DNA from 4 places in the Bacillus sp. MN7755 genome. Region 4 is predicted to be linked to each of the others. Evidence: riboswitches for the same ligand, from Rfam matches in the RefSeq annotation. Region 4 holds a riboswitch; each other region holds the start of a gene.
The links. Region 4 has a riboswitch for lysine ahead of ACYVEC_RS22390 (amino acid permease). Riboswitches for the same ligand answer to the same signal wherever they lie in the genome.

Region 1 (4,399 bases), on a different contig from region 4:
ATTCGGCTATGGCCATCTGGCGTAACCATCATAGCAATCTCTACGCACTGAGAACCGAGTCCTGTTACACGACCAGCCCATTCACCTTCGACAGTTGCTCTACCTTCGAGTTTCAAACCAATCTCCTCGAAGAAAGAGATGGCGTTATCAAGAGATTCTACAACGATGCTGATATTATCCATTCTGAGTAATTTGTTGTTTGTCATTGTCTTTATCTCCTTATATGTAAAAGTGTATTATCTAACCATCTACATAATTATACTATTAAAAAGTTATAAACTCCTTCCGAACAAAAAACAGCTTGTCACAGTATAGGGAAATGTGACAAGCTATTTTTAAGTGTGCTATATAGTATCTTGTTAACAAACAATACCGCGACTTCCCCGCAAAATATTTCTACTCTGTATGCCATTAAAGGGTCCGATTGTTGTATAGAATGAAGTGTATTATTTAAATGATAAATATATTTCTTATTACTCTATATAATGCAAACAGCTTTCTATTTATATAGGAAGGAAATAGATTCATATAATTTGTTTTAAGTTTTACGAGTGAAAATTAACTCATCTGCACTAAAGGCTCAATTTTCGTCATAAATGATTGGTGCAGCGCCTCGACACCTGTTACTAAGTGAAGGCGATCAATAACGACAGACACTTTAATTTCTGATGTACTTACCATTTTAATATGAATATCTTCTTCTTTTAAAGTAGTGAACATATTCGCAGCAACACCAGGATTAGAGACCATACCAGATCCTACAATTGATACTTTTGCTAAATGATTTTCATATTCTACTGATTCATAGTGAAGTGCCTCTTTGTTTTGTTCCAATACTGCTAAAGTCTCTCTTAAATCATTAGAGTGGATGGAGAAGGAGAGATGAACAGTTCCTTCATTTGTAATACTTTGAATGATGATATCTACATTAATATGTGCCGCTGCTAATGTAGAGAAAACAGTTGAAAGCGAGCCTTGTTCCAATCCTTTCACTGTGATACGTGTAATATTATCTTCAAATGCAATACCTTTAACGATTGATTGTTGTTCCATGTTACATTCTCCTTTTACAATTGTTCCATTTTCTTGTTCCATACTTGAGCGAACTTCTAAAATGACATTATGATTTTTAGCAAACTCAACAGCACGCGGGTGTAATACACCAGCACCGAGGTTTGCAAGTTCTAACATTTCGTCATAAGAAATTTCATCTAATTTATAAGCATCTTTTACAACTCGTGGATCCGTCGTATATACGCCGGTCACATCTGTGTAAATATCACATTTTTTTGCGTTCAGTGCAGCAGCTAATGCAACAGCAGTTGTATCAGAACCACCTCGTCCAAGCGTTGTAATTTCAAAATCTTCACTGACTCCTTGGAAACCAGCTACAATAACAATCGTGCCTTTAGTAAGATAAGACTGAATTCGATCCGTATTAATTTCAGTAATCCGTGCACTACTATGTACAGATTCTGTCGTAATACCAGCTTGCCATCCTGTTAATGAAATCGCGTTATAACCTTTTGCTTGTAATGCCATCGTTAATAATGAAATAGTCACTTGCTCTCCTGTTGATAGAAGCATATCCATTTCGCGTTTACTCGGATTTTCTGTAATAGCGTTAGCAAGTGCTACAAGTTCATCTGTACTTTTTCCCATTGCCGAAACGACAGTGACGATACTATGTCCTCGTTCATATTCTTCAATAATTAAATTTGCTACATGTTGAATGCGCTCAACGCTTCCGACAGAAGTGCCACCAAATTTTTGTACAATCGTTTCCATTACGAATTCCTTCTTTCATCCATTTTTAAGAATAGATTAGGACATATATAAATCCCAATATTCCTGTAGTTACCAGAGAAAAAACAAAAAACACCATCTCAAATAAGTGAGGATGGTGCTGTTACAGGAAAAGGGAAACAGAAAACGGAGCTAATAAAAAAACCGCCAAAAAAGGAATACCATAAAAATGATATCTCTTTTTTGTAGATAGCTCTTCATACGTACACGTCTGTACATATGACAGTTCTGTTTCTATTCGAAAACAGCCCCAATCGATATATGCAGAGAAATGTATCGATTTCGGCAATACTTCCTTTCATCTAATTTCCTAGACATCTCTGTGTCTCCATTAGAATACTCATAAGTATCGCAACCTCTATCTCACGTTTTAGGCGAGAGTGTTTGATTTATGAAGTTGTTGGTAACATTTGTTTTATAATAATTTAAATTTTTCGTGGAATCAAGTGTTTTATATATATTTTAAAAATTCTTTCTATTTACAAGAAAGTTTGTGAAAAATGTAGCAAAATAAATTTATTACATGTACATTAACATTATAGTGCATTGGAGGTGGAAGAATGCAGAGGAAAAAGCCTATTTATGTTTCGGCAGAAATGAACACAACGATGGAGAAATTATGGGAATACACGCAAGATCCGGATTTACATACTGAGTGGGATGCTCGCTTTACTGAAATTTCATATTTAGAGAAAGTAGATGGAGAACCGCAGAAGTTTTTATATAAAACAAAAATCGGATTTGGACTTGAAATAGCTGGGGAAGGGGAATCGATAGGTGAAATAAGAAAAGAAACAGGTGAAAGAATTTCTTCTTTAAAATTTTGGACAGACAATCAATTATCACTTATACAAATTGGGCGTGGTTATTGGAAGTATACACCGCTTAAAAAATACATTCATTTTGAGACGCAATATGATTATGATACAAGGTATGGTCGTCTAGGCAATGTAATAGATTTCTATATTTTTCGGCCGTTATTAGGTTGGGCAACTGCTTGGAGTTTTGATGCTTTAAAATTATGGTTAGAAAAAGGACTTCATCCTAGGTTGCTAATGAGAAGAACGATGACATATTGGATCGTATGTTTTTTATTTGCACTTGTATGGATGTATCAAGGAATAGTGCCGAAACTAGTGTTTACTCATTCAGAAGAAGTAAAAATGCTATCTGTGATGATTGGTTCAACTGCACATAGTATTTTTGTACTTAAAATAATTGGAATACTAGAAATTATTTTTGGTATCATATGGCTGTTACCATTTCCAAAACGAAAAGTATTTATAGTACATATTTTTATGTTAGTAGCCTTAACGATAGCGGCAGGCTTTACGAATATCGCAAGCTTTACAGAGCCGTTTAATCCAATTACATTAAACGTTCTACTAATGGGGTTATCGATTGTCGGTTATATAAATAGTTTTGATTTACCAAGTGCAAAAAATTGCAAGAGGAAGAGAAAGGGATAGTGTATGGCTAATATTTATGAAAGACTATTAGGAGATTCTTATAAAAAACTTCATCCAAAATTACAGAAACGCTATGAGATTACAGAAGAAAATAGCTTTACTGGAGAAGGAAAGATGGATGAAATTTACGGTGGTTCTTTTTTTGTAAAATTAATATTAAAAATTGCATCGAAGTTTCGAATGTTTTTCTCTGAGAGAGGTAAGGAAGTGCCATTTACAATACATAATACCGCTGAGCGTGATGAACATGGACATGAACTTGTGCGGTGGAATCGTACTTTTTATTTTCATAATAAGAAAAGATATTTTAATGCGGTAATGAAAATTGATGAAAATGAAATTGTAGATTATTTTGGTGAACCACATATACTCGTCTCTACATTGAATTTTCATATTGATGAGTTAGGGGCAATGCATATTTCTTCGAAGAAACAATGGTTTTATATGTTTGGAAGAAAAATCTCTTTACCGAAACTTTTATACGGAGAGGCAAAAATTGTTGAAAGTTATGATGACGAATTACAATGTTTTCGAATTCATGTACAAGTACGAAATCCGTTAATTGGTTCGCTATTTTCATATAAGGGAACGTTTGTGGAAAGGAAATAAACGATATGAGAAATATAATATTTGGTCTTGCTTGTTATATTATTTTTCTAATATGTGAGTGGTCAAATGTAAATCCAGTTGAAGCAATTATTTTATTATCTATTTTGTTATTTATACCGATGTCATTTTGCATTATTGATAAGAAAATAAGAAATGGATCGTATGTACTCTTTTATAAATTTGTATCGATTTTATATCCAATCGCAGCAATTAGTGCAATGCTGGCTTTCGTAACAAATCACTTTTTCTTTGCGCTACTTTGGTTTGTATACACAGGAATTGTTGCGTTATTTGGTATAAATAGATTACTAGAAAGAGGATGGAAACCGTTAGAAGAGACAGCTATCGATAGTGCGTTTATTTATTTGTTTTTAGGTGGTTTCTGGTTTTTTGCTTCTGTAGCAAAACTCTCGATTATGCAGTTTACTTCTGACATTGTTTTACTCACAGCTGCACACTTTCATTATTCGGCGTTTCTATTGCCATTATCAGCTGGTTTAATAGGGCGGAAGAGA
Region 2 (4,399 bases), on a different contig from region 4:
TTATTTGCTGGATTTGTTGATTCAACTGGTGGCGGTGGCTGGGGACCGATTACGACACCTGTACTTTTAGCAAGAGGAAATGAGGCTAGAAAAGTTATCGGATCTGTAGATACGAGTGAATTTCCTGTTTCACTTGCTGCAACAATTGGCTTCTTCATCTCACTTGGCTGGGAACAAGTAAGCTGGGTTTGGGTATTTGCGTTAATGCTTGGCGGTATTGTCGCAGCTCCAATTGCTGCATGGTTAGTACGCATCGTTCCAGCACATTTACTTGGCGTATTAGTTGGTGGCCTTATTATCTTTACAAACATTCGTACACTGCTCACTACATTTAAAGTGGATCCGACTATTATTTCACTTTCTTACGTGGCAGTTGGCCTTGTCGTTATTATTTCTATTTTCATTGCTGTTCGCAATCATTCCAATCGTTCTAACGCATCGACAGCCAAATATCCGAATGATCAAAAACAAATGCTTCCATAATGATAAAAATACCGCCCGATATACTTCGAGCGGTATTTTTCATTTTTCCATTCTCCAATTAATCATTGTTTCTGTAGTGCCAATTCTTTTCATATGTAATTTCTCTAATACACGAATCGATCTTTCATTTTCAAGAAGTGTCTCCGCAATAATTGTTTCTACTTCTCCTGTTTGAAAAGTCCAATTTATTAGTTCTCTTACAGCTTCTGTCGCATACCCTTTATTCCAATATTTCTCAATAAAACCGTAACCAATTTCTACTGTATGCTCCTCATTTGGTTTCCCTTTAAACCCTATATCACCTAAAACGATGTCATCTTCCTTGCGAATGACATACCACGCCCCCCAAGGTAATAAAGTCTTATTTTGTTTTATATTTTCTACATGCCCTACAATATGTGGACCACTATTATATCCTTGCTCATTAGCAACGTGAATACTCTCTTCTGTACACGGCACTATATAGAGCCTTTCTGTTTCTAATTTCATATTGATTTCCCCTTTTCAATTAAACAATACCTCAATTTTATCAGAAATAAAAAGAATATTCATTCTATTTATCAGATTTATACTTATTCTTTGAAACGAATTTAAGGAATAATCCTCTTTTGATAGTTATGTCGAATTATATTTTCTGAATTTTCTTTTAATTTTAAAGGGTTTTTCAATATTTTTTGCGAAACATTTGTATAACAATTTTTTCTTTGCTTATTGCTACATAATAGTAGGTTCGGGTGGAGTTTTGCAAGCGTTTCCTATACAATAACCGATATTTTTTGACTTTTCCTAACAAAATATCTTGCAATATATTCAGAAACTCATTACAATTGCCATATATTAAAAATCTTAGCAATATATAAATCCTCATCAATCCGATGAGGTAGAGGTTGCGACTTTTAAGAGTAAAACGGACGAGACATAGAGAATGTCACCGACTCCGTTTGAAAGGAAAAGTTGCCGAAGTTTATATTTCTTCTCTGGAAATATGAGCTGGGGCTGTCTCCGAAAGGAACAGAACTGTCACGTTTACAAATTACCGTGTAAACGTGGGGTGCTATCTTAACGGAAGGGTATGATGGGGTGGTTATTTGTGAAACGTTCCGCCAAATTCCTTTGGCGGTTTTTTGTATTTTTCTCCCCCGCTCCTTCCTATCTTACAAGAAAAGGAGTGTTGAACATGAATAGCGCAACGAATCAAACTACCTCTAAAACAGAAACTACAAATGGAAAAGGTGAATTAAAACGTAGTTTAAAATCACGGCACCTTACGATGATTTCTCTCGGTGGTACAATTGGTACCGGACTATTTCTTGCCAGTGGTGGTGTGATCCACACAGCTGGACCTGGTGGTGCATTAGTTGCATACGCCGCAATTGGAATTATGGTTTACTTTTTAATGACAAGCTTAGCTGAACTCGCAGCTTACATGCCTGTTACTGGATCTTTTAGTACGTATGCAACAAAATTTGTTGATCCATCACTTGGCTTTGCACTTGGATGGAACTATTGGTATAACTGGGCAATTACGATAGCTGCTGAACTAGCGGCTGTAACATTAATTATGAAATTTTGGTTCCCAGATACCCCTTCCCTCATTTGGAGCGGATTATGTTTAGCTATTATTTTCCTTTTAAACTACTTATCTGTTAAAGGGTTTGGTGAATCTGAATATTGGTTCGCACTTATTAAAGTGGTTACTATTATTATCTTTTTAATTGTCGGCTTTATGATGATTTTCGGAATTATGGGCGGCGAAACTGTTGGCTTTAAAAACTTCACAGTTGCAGATGCACCATTTAACGGCGGCATCATGGCAATTATCGGTGTATTTATGGCAGCTGGTTTCTCATTCCAAGGAACTGAATTACTTGGGGTAGCTGCTGGTGAAACTTCTGATCCAGAACGTAATATTCCGAAAGCAATTCGTTCGATCTTTTGGCGTATTCTTTTATTCTATATTCTTGCGATTCTCGTTATCGGTTTATTAATTCCTTATACAACTGAAAGCCTTGCCGCAAGTGATGTAACAGTAAGTCCATTTACACTTATTTTTGAAAAAGCGGGCGTTGCCTTTGCTGCTTCTGTTATGAACGCTGTTATTTTAACGGCAGTACTATCTGCTGGTAACTCTGGTATGTATGCATCAACTCGTATGCTTTGGGATTTAGCTCGCCAAGGGAAAGCACCAAAGTTTCTTGGTAAATTAGATAGCCGCGGTGTACCTGTTAACGCATTAATCGTAACGTCAATTGTCGGTAGTATCGCTTTCATTGCTTCTTTATTCGGTGACGGTGTTGTATACATTTGGTTATTAAACGCATCAGGAATGTCTGGCTTTATCGCATGGGTCGGCATTGCAATTAGTCATTATCGCTTCCGTAAAGCATATATCGCACAAGGAAAAGATTTAAAAGACTTACCATATAGAGCAAAATGGTTCCCGTTCGGTCCAATCTTTGCATTTGCACTTTGTGTCATCGTAATTTTAGGTCAAAACTACGGCGCATTTATGGGCGAATCAATCGATTGGAACGGTGTACTCGTTTCTTACATCGGTTTACCACTCTTCTTAGTACTATGGTTAGGATATAAATTTACGAAGAAAACAAAAGTCATTCCACTTGATAAATGTGAACTAAAATAAAATGAAACGAAACGAGCAAACAAATTTGTTTGCTCGTTTTTTGTTACAAACCTCTTTACTTCCCTATTGCTCTTGTTTTTGCAATAATAAAGGAAATATAAATAAAGGTTGGGATACCATGAACATTCGCATTACTGATGAAGCAAAAGCAGCTATACATAGTCTAGAACGTGAAGACAAAAAGATTATTCGTATTAGAGGAACAATGACAAACTCTTGTAGTATTTTCGTTGATGTCGATTTAATTTGGGATACATATGTTGCAGATGATGTTGTATATGAAGATGCTGATTTTATTGTACAAATGGATTCATTCACGAAAGATTACACTGGTGATACGGTGAAACTTGATTATAAGACGACTGGTTTTAGTATTACGACTCCAAGTGAGACTTTAGTTTATGGATTGTCGATTAAAAAATAAAAATTGCTTTTAACTGACCACCGAGGTGAAAAAATGAGTAAATATGTTCCGCTAAAATTTTTGTTTAACGAAGAATTAGCAGAAAAAATGGCTGATTCTATTTGTAAACACGATCCTACTTTCTCTAAAAGAAACTTTGTATCTTCCGTAACATGTAAAGTTGAAAATTTAGAGTTAAAGCAGCGTATTGAAGTATTGGCAGATGAATTACACAATGCTTTACAAAAAGATTTTAATGAAGCAATACATATATTACTGAGAACTTTGGGACCAGAAAATACAACAGAAGTAGGCACATTTACAAACGGATATATGTACATGCCTATCGCAAAATACGTTGAAAAATATGGACTTAACGATTTTGAAACCTCATTCAACGCCATGTATGAAATAACAAAAAGGAATACTGCTGAATATGCCATTCGGCCTTTTCTTGAAACATACCATGAAGACACGCTAGACATACTACAACAGTGGCTTCATGACGAAAACAGCCACATTAGAAGATTAGTTTCTGAAGGTACAAGACCAAGGCTTCCTTGGGCTAAAAAAATAGGAGCTCTGAAAGGTGACTTTAAGTACAATTTACAGCTTCTTGAACCTTTAATGAATGACCCTTCTAAATATGTTCAAAAATCTGTAGCCAATCATATTAACGATATTACGAAAGAAGATAAAGAACTTGTTTTTCAATGGTTGCAGCAATTGCGTGATAAACAGCATCCTGTTAACCCTTGGATTATAAAACATGGGTTAAGAACGGTTATTAAAAATGATACTTTACCAAAGGATTTTTGTTTTTGAGTATTTTAAACAAAAACGCTTATGTTTCAAAAATGAAGTATAAG
Region 3 (4,399 bases), on a different contig from region 4:
GTTGTGGAATAGATTGTTCAAAGAACTCTTTATCTTTTAACCCCCAACCGACAGACATTTGTTCTGTGCCTACGTAATCATTTAAATTAAAGTAACGATCATATCCAAGTGCAGGATACATTACATCACGATTCCAAAACGTTTTATCGTTTGAATGGAAGACAGCAGAAGAATATCCGTATTTCTTTAATTGTTCTGGTGTAGCTGTATATTCATTTGTTGCATGAGTAAAGAATACAGAACCGCGGTCTAACGGATAAAGTGAATTTTCAACGATAAATTCAGCATCAGAAGTTTTACCTTGTCCTGTTTGATGATAGAAGTTATCGAAATAAAAACTATCTTTAATAAATTCATTTAAAAATGGAGTAATTTCTTTTCCATTTATTTTTTTATTAATAACAAAACTTTGTGTAGATTCCATTGAAATCAAAATTACATTTTTACCTTTGGCAGCCCCAAATAAGTTCTTATCAACTTGTTTATCTTTTGAGTCTGTATAGTTTTTAATTTCGGAGAACCCGTCCCCACTTGCAAATACACGTTCAGCTGAAGATTTCGATTGAAGTGTAATATCGAATAGATGATATGTGTATAAACCTAAATTTTTCACGACAGTTTGACGGTCAAATGAGCGTGAGAACATTTGTGGTTTATAAATAACGGAAACAACAACCTGTAGTGCTAATAGAGCTGTTACACCGCTAAAGAAAGTTCGCTTCTCAGAGCGAGAAAGCGGCGTCTTGTCGCAAAATGCCGGGAATTTACGCGAAAGAAACATTAAAATAATCGCATCTGCAAATAAAAGTAATGTTTTATACGTAAAGAGTTCTTTTATACTTGTCCCTAAATCAGCCATATTATTTGTTTGGAATAATACTGGGAACGTAACGAAATCGTTATAAAACCCATAGAACATTGCATTTCCGAATAAAATGAATGATAGTATAAAACTGATTCCAATTATAATGCGGTTTCGGTGCTTAGATGCAAATAAAGCAAAACCGAAAAATAAAAGTAACGCAGCCAGTGGATTAATAAAAAGCATAAACTCTTCAAAGAAATTATCAATTTTAATATCAAATGCTAGCTTGTACACAATATATGTTTTTATCCATAATAAAACGACTGCAACGAGTGCAAATCGCAGTTTTGGAAACAGACGTTGTAGCATAATATACTCCTCTCTTAAAAAGCATGACAGTTCTTGTGAGCCGGTTTGAGTGGCGCCTCATTTTATATATACGAACAGTCCTTTGTTATTATGTTTATTATACTATGAGTATCATTATACGAAAATAAAAGAGAGTTGTGGGCTTTTTTATAATAATTGAGTAGAAAAAGGGCAGTGGGAGACAATAAAACGGAGTTTCTATGTATGATAATTATCGTGCGTAGAAAGAATCGTGTAACAATACGGAGGTTATAATGCGAAAATTATTATATTGTATAGTATGCAGTAGTGTTATACTTTTTGCTTCACCGAGTGTGTTGGTAGCCCAATATGATGCACCTCTTATGGAAGATGCCCTTTATTCTGTTTTATTTCCAAAAATAAATAAAGCAATTGAAAAACAATATGGGAGCTTGAAGCCGTATCAATGTCCAAAAATTATTAGTTTAAAAAAAGTGTATAGCGGTACATATTTATTTCAAGCGGCTATTGAAGTAACGAAGTATGAACGAGTCGCTGGAAAAATTGCTCCACCATTTGAGAAGGTAACGATTACATTTAATAACGACGAAGGCGAATGGGAAGTGACAAAGATTTTAGTAAAGCGCTTACCGAATGATACGAAACTAAACTGTAAAAAAACAATATAAAAAATTGTTTGACAAATAAAATGGTCCTTTGGTATTGTTAATAGCAACAATTAGATGTTTGAAAATTAAATAGACTTACCTCATCTACTCTCAAAGGTAGAGGCCGCGATAGGAAAGAGTAAGCTATGGGAGATTTAATGGAATCTGTGATCATAGGTTGAAAGGGACTATTGCCGAAATATAAGAATAACCATCTTATTCATATATTGGGACTGCATTGAATAAATGTAGTACTGTCATAAGATTTATTTTATGGAGAGCTATTTGGAGATGTTGATGCGGTTTCTTATTTTGAGGAGATAACAACTCGTTTATTTTTTCAATATATATTTTTCCTAATAAGAAACGCGTGTGAACATTGTTCCGCGCGTTTTTTGTCTATCTAAAAGCGTGCTGCAATGAATAGAAGATTGGGGTTATGAGTTTTAGAGGAAATAAGGGAGGAATTCAAATGTATTTACACGGCACAAGCCGAATCAATGGGCAAGGACACTTAGAAATTGGAGGGTGCGATACGACGCAGCTAGCAAAACAATACGGAACACCGCTTTATGTATACGATGAAGAGTCAATTCGAGGAAAGTGCCGCGCGTTTCATCGTGCTTTTAAAGAAAGTGGGTTCTCTTATCAAGTAGCATATGCAAGCAAGGCGTTCTTGTGCATGGAGATGTGCCGAGTAGCTCGTGAAGAGAATATGTCATTAGACGTTGTTTCTGGAGGGGAATTATATACTGCGCTTCAAGCAGGATTTCCGGCATCGCGTATTCATTTTCACGGCAATAATAAAACAGAAGAAGAGATCGTGATGGCTCTTCAGGCGAATATTGGTTGTTTTGTCGTAGATAATTTCTTGGAATTAGAAATTTTGCATGATTTAGCAGTGCAACACGGGAAATTTGTGAACATATTAATCCGTGTAACGCCTGGAGTAGAGGCACACACACATGAATATATTACAACAGGTCAAGATGATTCGAAATTTGGATTTGGCGTTTCAAATGGTCAAGCGATGCAAGCCATTGAACTTGCTTTACAAAAATCAAATTATAATGTGTTAGGAATTCATTCACATATCGGATCGCAAATATTTGAAACGGCTGGATTTGTTCGAGCGATTGAAGTTCTTCATCAATTTTTAGAAGAAGTGAGAGAGCGAACGAACTATGTAGTAAAAGTGCTAAATGTGGGCGGAGGATTCGGAATACGCTACACAGAGTCAGATACACCATTAACTCTTGAGACATATGTGCGAGCTGTAACAAGTGCAGTGAGAGAACAATTTACAGTATATAATTATCCATTGCCAGAAATATGGGTTGAGCCAGGCCGTAGTATTGTAGGTGATGCTGGAACGACAATTTATACAGTCGGATCTGTGAAAGACATTCCTGGTATTCGGAAATATGTATCAGTGGATGGTGGGATGACTGATAATTTAAGACCAGCTTTATATAACGCTCGTTATGAAGCTATGTTAGCAAATCGAGGGAATGATGAGAATGAGGAAATCGTTTCGATTGCTGGGAAGTGCTGTGAGAGTGGAGATATGTTGATTTGGGATATTACTCTACCGAAAGTTGCTTCTGCCGATTTATTAGCAGTTTCTTGTACGGGAGCATATGGGTACTCAATGGCAAATAATTATAACCGTATTCGAAGACCAGCCGTCGTCTTTGCAAAAGGTGGAACATCTCAAATTGTTGTAGAGCGCGAAACATATGAAAATATTATTGGGAACGATCGCATACGTATTAAAGAACTTGTTTAAATGGGGAAAAGGAGTTGTTCGGATGGGCAATTCCTTTTTTATAAAATAAAATAATTAAAATATATCGGAAAACTAGGATTGAAAAAAATCAGAATTATGATAAAATACAAATACAAAGCTTATCAAGAGAAGCGGAGGGAACTGGCCCGACGAAGCTCGGCAACCTGCTTATAGAAAGCAAGGTGCTAAATCCAGCAAAATGGAATCCATTTTGAAAGATAAGGTAAAATATATTACCGAACAGTCTTTTCGAAATGGGAAAGATTTTTTTTATGAATAAAAAGGGGGGCTGTTCGCGTGAGTGTACGGGAACATTATGAGGAAGTATCTGAGAAAATTCAAGCGATGCTTGCTGATATGAAATATGGTTCAATTACAATTGTTGTGCAAGATGGAAAAGTCATTCAATTAGAAAAAAGTGAAAAAGTACGTTTAAAGTAAAAAAGCGCTGACTAGAAAAACTAGAGGCGGTTTTAACCTATTTTATTAGGTTAAAACCGTCTTTTTGCTTTTACAGGGGGAAAAAACATGTTGACGTATGAAACGTGGGAAGAAAATGCTGTTTCATTTTCAGAAGAAGATGAAACGAAAGGCGCGCTGTCAGTATTAAGTTGGGCTTATAAAGAGTATAAAGATGAAATTGTATACGCATGTAGCTTTGGAGTGGAAAGTATGGTATTACTGCATCTTATAAACCAAGTAAATCCATCTGCTAAAGTTGTATTTTTGGATACAAACGTACATTTTCAAGAAACGTATGAATTAATTCAAAAAGTGCGGGAACGATTTCCTTCATTGAATATTATA
Region 4 (4,399 bases):
GCGAAAGCACCGATTAACCCTAAGCGAATATATATACCGAAATAATCATTCCCACGTAAAAATGCTAGTGTATGTAAATAGAAGAAAGTTGCTTGCTTTTTATGTAATAAAGGTTCAATCCAATTTGTAAGCCATTTTCGTTTATTTACTTGCTTATTCAGTTGCGGAACATCGGTGAAAATGCTAGCAAATTGATAGAAACGAACGTTCATTTTTTCTTCTTGTTCAATTATGTAATCCCACGGTATTCGTTTTGTAGGTTGCTTTTTCGTATATAGAAAAAGGAAAGTAAGTAGCAAGAGTAATCCGCCTAATATGAGAACATTTGCCGCATAAAACAGCATGTAAATAAGGAGTGCGTTACAAGCAATACGAATGATAAGCCATATGTTTTTTTCATAACTATCACGCCACATCCAATGTATGTATATGTTCCAAGCTTTCGTAATCATTAAAACGATAAAGATTGTACATAAGAAAGGTACAGTTAATTGTAAGGGTTGCATGGCAAGTGGAACGAGAATAAGGAATGTAAATAACAATGGGAAAAGCTGAATGATGTAATTATATAGAAGAGATTTTTTAAAATAAGATGTTAATTTCTCTTCTAGTGCTAGTAAATAGACAGCATCAGGCTTTTGGATAAATGTACGGATCGGGCATCTCGTTATAATGAATGTAAGTACGAGCGTTATGAGTAGTAAAGATATTCCTTTAGAAGGAGATGTTTTTAGAAACTGAGCATAGTAATATGCACCAACGCATGAAATAAAGATAAAGCTATATAGTAAACCGTTAATCATACGTGCAAAGTATGTAATGATATTTTGAATATGTTGTTGGAAGCGGCTGCTCCATAGTGATTCAATTGACATGTTTTTCACCTCTTTGTTCTATTATATATGTTTTACAAAAGAAAAAACGAGCAAATTGCGTTATGCAACTTGCCCGTTTTTCTTTTCGTTATTTTTTTTCTGGTCACGATTCATTAGTGGATAGAAGGCAAAGCCAATTACGAATAAACCAATTCCGAGAAGGAACGTTTTAATATCCGATGCACCCGTTTTAATAACCCATAGTGCGTAGCAAAGTGCAATCACTGCGACTATGCCATCTGTAATTCTTGCCCGCATTTCATTTTTATATGTTTCACCAGTAGCGACTAGTTTTAACTGGAAGATTGGTGAAACGAGATATGGAATGAGGTAGGCCAGTGTTGATACGGTAATAACGAATGTATAAGCCTCTGCAATTGTTCCTGATAATGTTGAGAATAAGAATACTTGCGACATAATGTTTGTTAGTCGTAATGAGTAAATTGGACTTCCTTTTTTGTTTGTTTTTGTGAAGAAGGAAGGGAAGAAACCTTCTTTTGCTGCTTGATAAGGTACTTCTGAGCTTAATAAAATCCAGCCTAAGATCGAACCGAATAGGGAAGTAAGAGCAAGTAATGCCATCAGTTTCCCGCCGCCATGACCCATTGCAGCGTTTAATGCATCTGCTAATGGACGTTCTGAAGCTTGTAATTTATCAACGTGAAGTACACCCATTGTTAAAATTGTAATTCCTAAGTAAATCGCAACTGTAATAAGTAATCCAGCAACTGTTGCGCGTTTTACCGTTTTTGGAGAAACAGCACGGTTTGATAAAAGAACCGCTGATTCAATTCCAATAAATGCCCAAAGCGTTGTAAGAGCAGCTAAGTTTACTTGTGAAAGAAGACCGTGTGATACACCTGATTTATCGATCATCGGTGTGTACCATTGTCCAAACTTAGAAGCTTCGAATGCAAATAACGTAACGACGATGAATAAAAGGAATCCAGTTACTTTCGTTGTTGTTGCTAAGAAGTTTAGTTTTCCAGCTCCACTTACACCGTTTGTTAATATAATATGAGTTCCCCAAAGTAAGATGGAACAAATCGTAAATGTAATTAGTTTTCCGACTTCTATGTTAAAAGAACCGATTGAAAATAGTAGTCGTGTATCTTTCATAATTGGGAAGAAGAGTGATAAGTATCCCGCGAAAGATGTAATGATGGCAACATTACTTGCCCAGTTTGCAACCCAATATCCCCATACCATACTGAAACCAGCCATTTTTTTCTTTTTTGGTGTTGAGAATAAAGCATATGCATGACTTTGTGGTCCTGTCGTTAAATCAGGACGACGAATTGCTAAATTACCGAAAACAAGAGCTAGCATTAAAACACCAAACCCTGTTGTTAACCAAGCTAAAGTGACACCGAGAGGGCTTGCTGTTTGTGCCAACGTACTTGGCACCATGAAAATCCCAGCGCCAACCATGTTACCGACAACGAAAGCTGTTAGTACCCAAAAGCCCCATTTTTTTTGTTGCATAGAAAATACCTCCAAAGTTAGTATAACCAAGTCAAGCGAGGAGATATGTATGTCTTCTTAGTAGAGAAGAGAAGTCCCAAACAAAACAAAAAAAGCACGTAATCTGCCGCTACATGCTTTCTATCTTATAAGAAACCCACGACATACCTCTCGATAGCTCTCCACAAACGAAACGTTTCGTTTGTGACAGTTCTGCACTTATTAAATGCAGACCCAGCAAGCGTGCATGGTGGACACGGGCTTACTTCGGCAATCATTCCTTTCTCATTCCTTCATCAATGCCACTACATCTCCTGAAATGATACTCTTAATGATTGCAACCTCTACCTCACCGAGATACGAATGAGGATTTAAATATTAAATTAACGTCTTTAAGAGTAACAAATGAATTTTTATACGTCAATGGATATAGTAATAATCAGATTATAGAGAAGAGTTTGTGATTAAAAGGGAGAGGGATTATTATGTAATATTGAATTTTCATAATATAATAAATGTTATTGACGCTAGAAGATTGAAAAGGGGATGAAGTATATGTCTGTATGTCATAAACATTCAGTGATAGGTGTGTTAGATTCGGGAGTTGGGGGATTAACAGTTGCGAGCGAAATTATAAGACAATTGCCTAAAGAGAGCATTTATTATCTTGGTGATAATGAGCGTTGTCCGTATGGGCCAAGAAGTGTAGAAGAGGTACAATCTTTCGTATTTGAAATGGTTGAGTTCCTCAAACAATTTCCGTTAAAAGCTCTAGTGGTAGCATGTAATACTGCAGCAGCTGCTGCATTGACTGCGCTACAAGAAGCACTGTCCATTCCGGTTATTGGCGTTATACATCCGGGAGCAAGAGCGGCAATTAAAGTGACAAAGAAAGGGAAAATCGGAGTAATTGGAACTGTAGGTACGATACAGTCTAATATGTACGAAAAAGCATTGCACGAGCTTGATACATATTTGGAAGTACATAGTCACGCGTGCCCGACTTTAGCTACAGTTGTAGAAAATCAATTAGAAGATATTGCATATGTAACGCAGCAAGTGAAACAAGCTTTACTGCCATTAACGAAAGAAGATATAGATACGTTAATTCTTGGATGTACGCATTATCCACTTTTAGAGTCCTATATAAAAAAGGAACTAGGAGAAGATGTAACGATTATTAGTTCCGCAGAAGAAACAGCGATAGAGTTAAGCACAATTTTACAGCACAAAGGAATCCTGTCTGATAACCTGAATCCGAAGCATCGCTTTTTTACAACAGGCTCTGCCTTATCATTTGAACATATTGCTGAGCGATGGCTAGGGTATCAAATTTCTGTAGAATGTGTGAATTTACCTATAAAAAAGGCTCGTATCTATAACTAGGATTTGTTAAAGTGCTTTTTGTTCAATTTGTATAAGAAGGAAAAAATGCACCTTTAATTGAAAGGATTAAGGTCATTTCAATTAAAGGAGAGGTTTGATCATGGATTTATCAAGGTCTCAATTATTTGCTTTAGAGTATATTTCAAAATATGCAGAGAACGAAAAACGCGGGGCTAAAGCAACAATTAATCATATACTTAAAATGTCTAATATTACAGATGAAATGTTTGAAGAAGCTGTTGCTAATTTAAAATCTCATGCAAGGATTGCTTTACACTTTCATCCAGACAGACTAGATTCGAATATGAAAAATATTGCTGAAGCACTGCTTGAGCAAGGAATATATAAAAGTCAGTTTGAAACATTGCTGTCTAATGGAAGTGTATCTGCTTACCCTGGTGGTGAGCGTGATCTTTGGGAAAAGAGAATATTTGGAGGAGCATATCAACTAGAGGGTGTAACGAATAACCAACGGCCAAAGTATGGAGCGCTAAATTTGATGTTACACCCAGATGGGCCTGCTCCGCGTTTTGGATCATGTTACTTTCTCTTATCTCCAAAAGTTTCTTATCGCTCTACATATACGTATTTAGATTCGCATCAAGATCCAAAAGAAAAGGGGACTTATGAAGAGTTTGATATGATTTTAGCTGCTCTTTTGGAAGAGACATTCG

Region 1: linked by a shared signal. The riboswitch ahead of ACYVEC_RS27395 (aspartate kinase) and the one ahead of ACYVEC_RS22390 (amino acid permease) in region 4 are both predicted to bind lysine.
Region 2: linked by a shared signal. The riboswitch ahead of ACYVEC_RS28170 (amino acid permease) and the one ahead of ACYVEC_RS22390 (amino acid permease) in region 4 are both predicted to bind lysine.
Region 3: linked by a shared signal. The riboswitch ahead of lysA (diaminopimelate decarboxylase) and the one ahead of ACYVEC_RS22390 (amino acid permease) in region 4 are both predicted to bind lysine.

The regions. Positions count from the first base shown of each region.
Region 1 covers NZ_BTRL01000028.1:114,155-118,553, reverse strand. The annotation lists gene ACYVEC_RS27400 (VOC family protein) at 1-206, opposite strand, end outside; gene ACYVEC_RS27395 (aspartate kinase) at 559-1,788, opposite strand; lysine riboswitch at 1,989-2,175, opposite strand; gene ACYVEC_RS27390 (DoxX-like family protein) at 2,367-3,275, shown strand; gene ACYVEC_RS27385 (DUF4166 domain-containing protein) at 3,279-3,884, shown strand; gene ACYVEC_RS27380 (YndJ family protein) at 3,890-4,399, shown strand, end outside.
Region 2 covers NZ_BTRL01000029.1:154,301-158,699, forward strand. The annotation lists gene ACYVEC_RS28160 (sulfite exporter TauE/SafE family protein) at 1-483, shown strand, start outside; gene ACYVEC_RS28165 (GNAT family N-acetyltransferase) at 523-972, opposite strand; lysine riboswitch at 1,357-1,548, shown strand; gene ACYVEC_RS28170 (amino acid permease) at 1,661-3,127, shown strand; gene ACYVEC_RS28175 (iron-sulfur cluster biosynthesis family protein) at 3,246-3,551, shown strand; gene ACYVEC_RS28180 (DNA alkylation repair protein) at 3,585-4,355, shown strand.
Region 3 covers NZ_BTRL01000008.1:435,606-440,004, forward strand. The annotation lists gene ACYVEC_RS09370 (LTA synthase family protein) at 1-1,174, opposite strand, end outside; gene ACYVEC_RS09375 (DUF3888 domain-containing protein) at 1,429-1,824, shown strand; lysine riboswitch at 1,914-2,095, shown strand; gene lysA (diaminopimelate decarboxylase) at 2,276-3,592, shown strand; SAM riboswitch class I at 3,709-3,817, shown strand; gene ACYVEC_RS09385 (YezD family protein) at 3,890-4,033, shown strand; gene ACYVEC_RS09390 (phosphoadenylyl-sulfate reductase) at 4,121-4,399, shown strand, end outside.
Region 4 covers NZ_BTRL01000019.1:105,849-110,247, forward strand. The annotation lists gene ACYVEC_RS22385 (ABC transporter permease) at 1-875, opposite strand, end outside; gene ACYVEC_RS22390 (amino acid permease) at 936-2,360, opposite strand; lysine riboswitch at 2,507-2,694, opposite strand; gene racE (glutamate racemase) at 2,895-3,725, shown strand; gene ACYVEC_RS22400 (DUF3626 domain-containing protein) at 3,826-4,399, shown strand, end outside.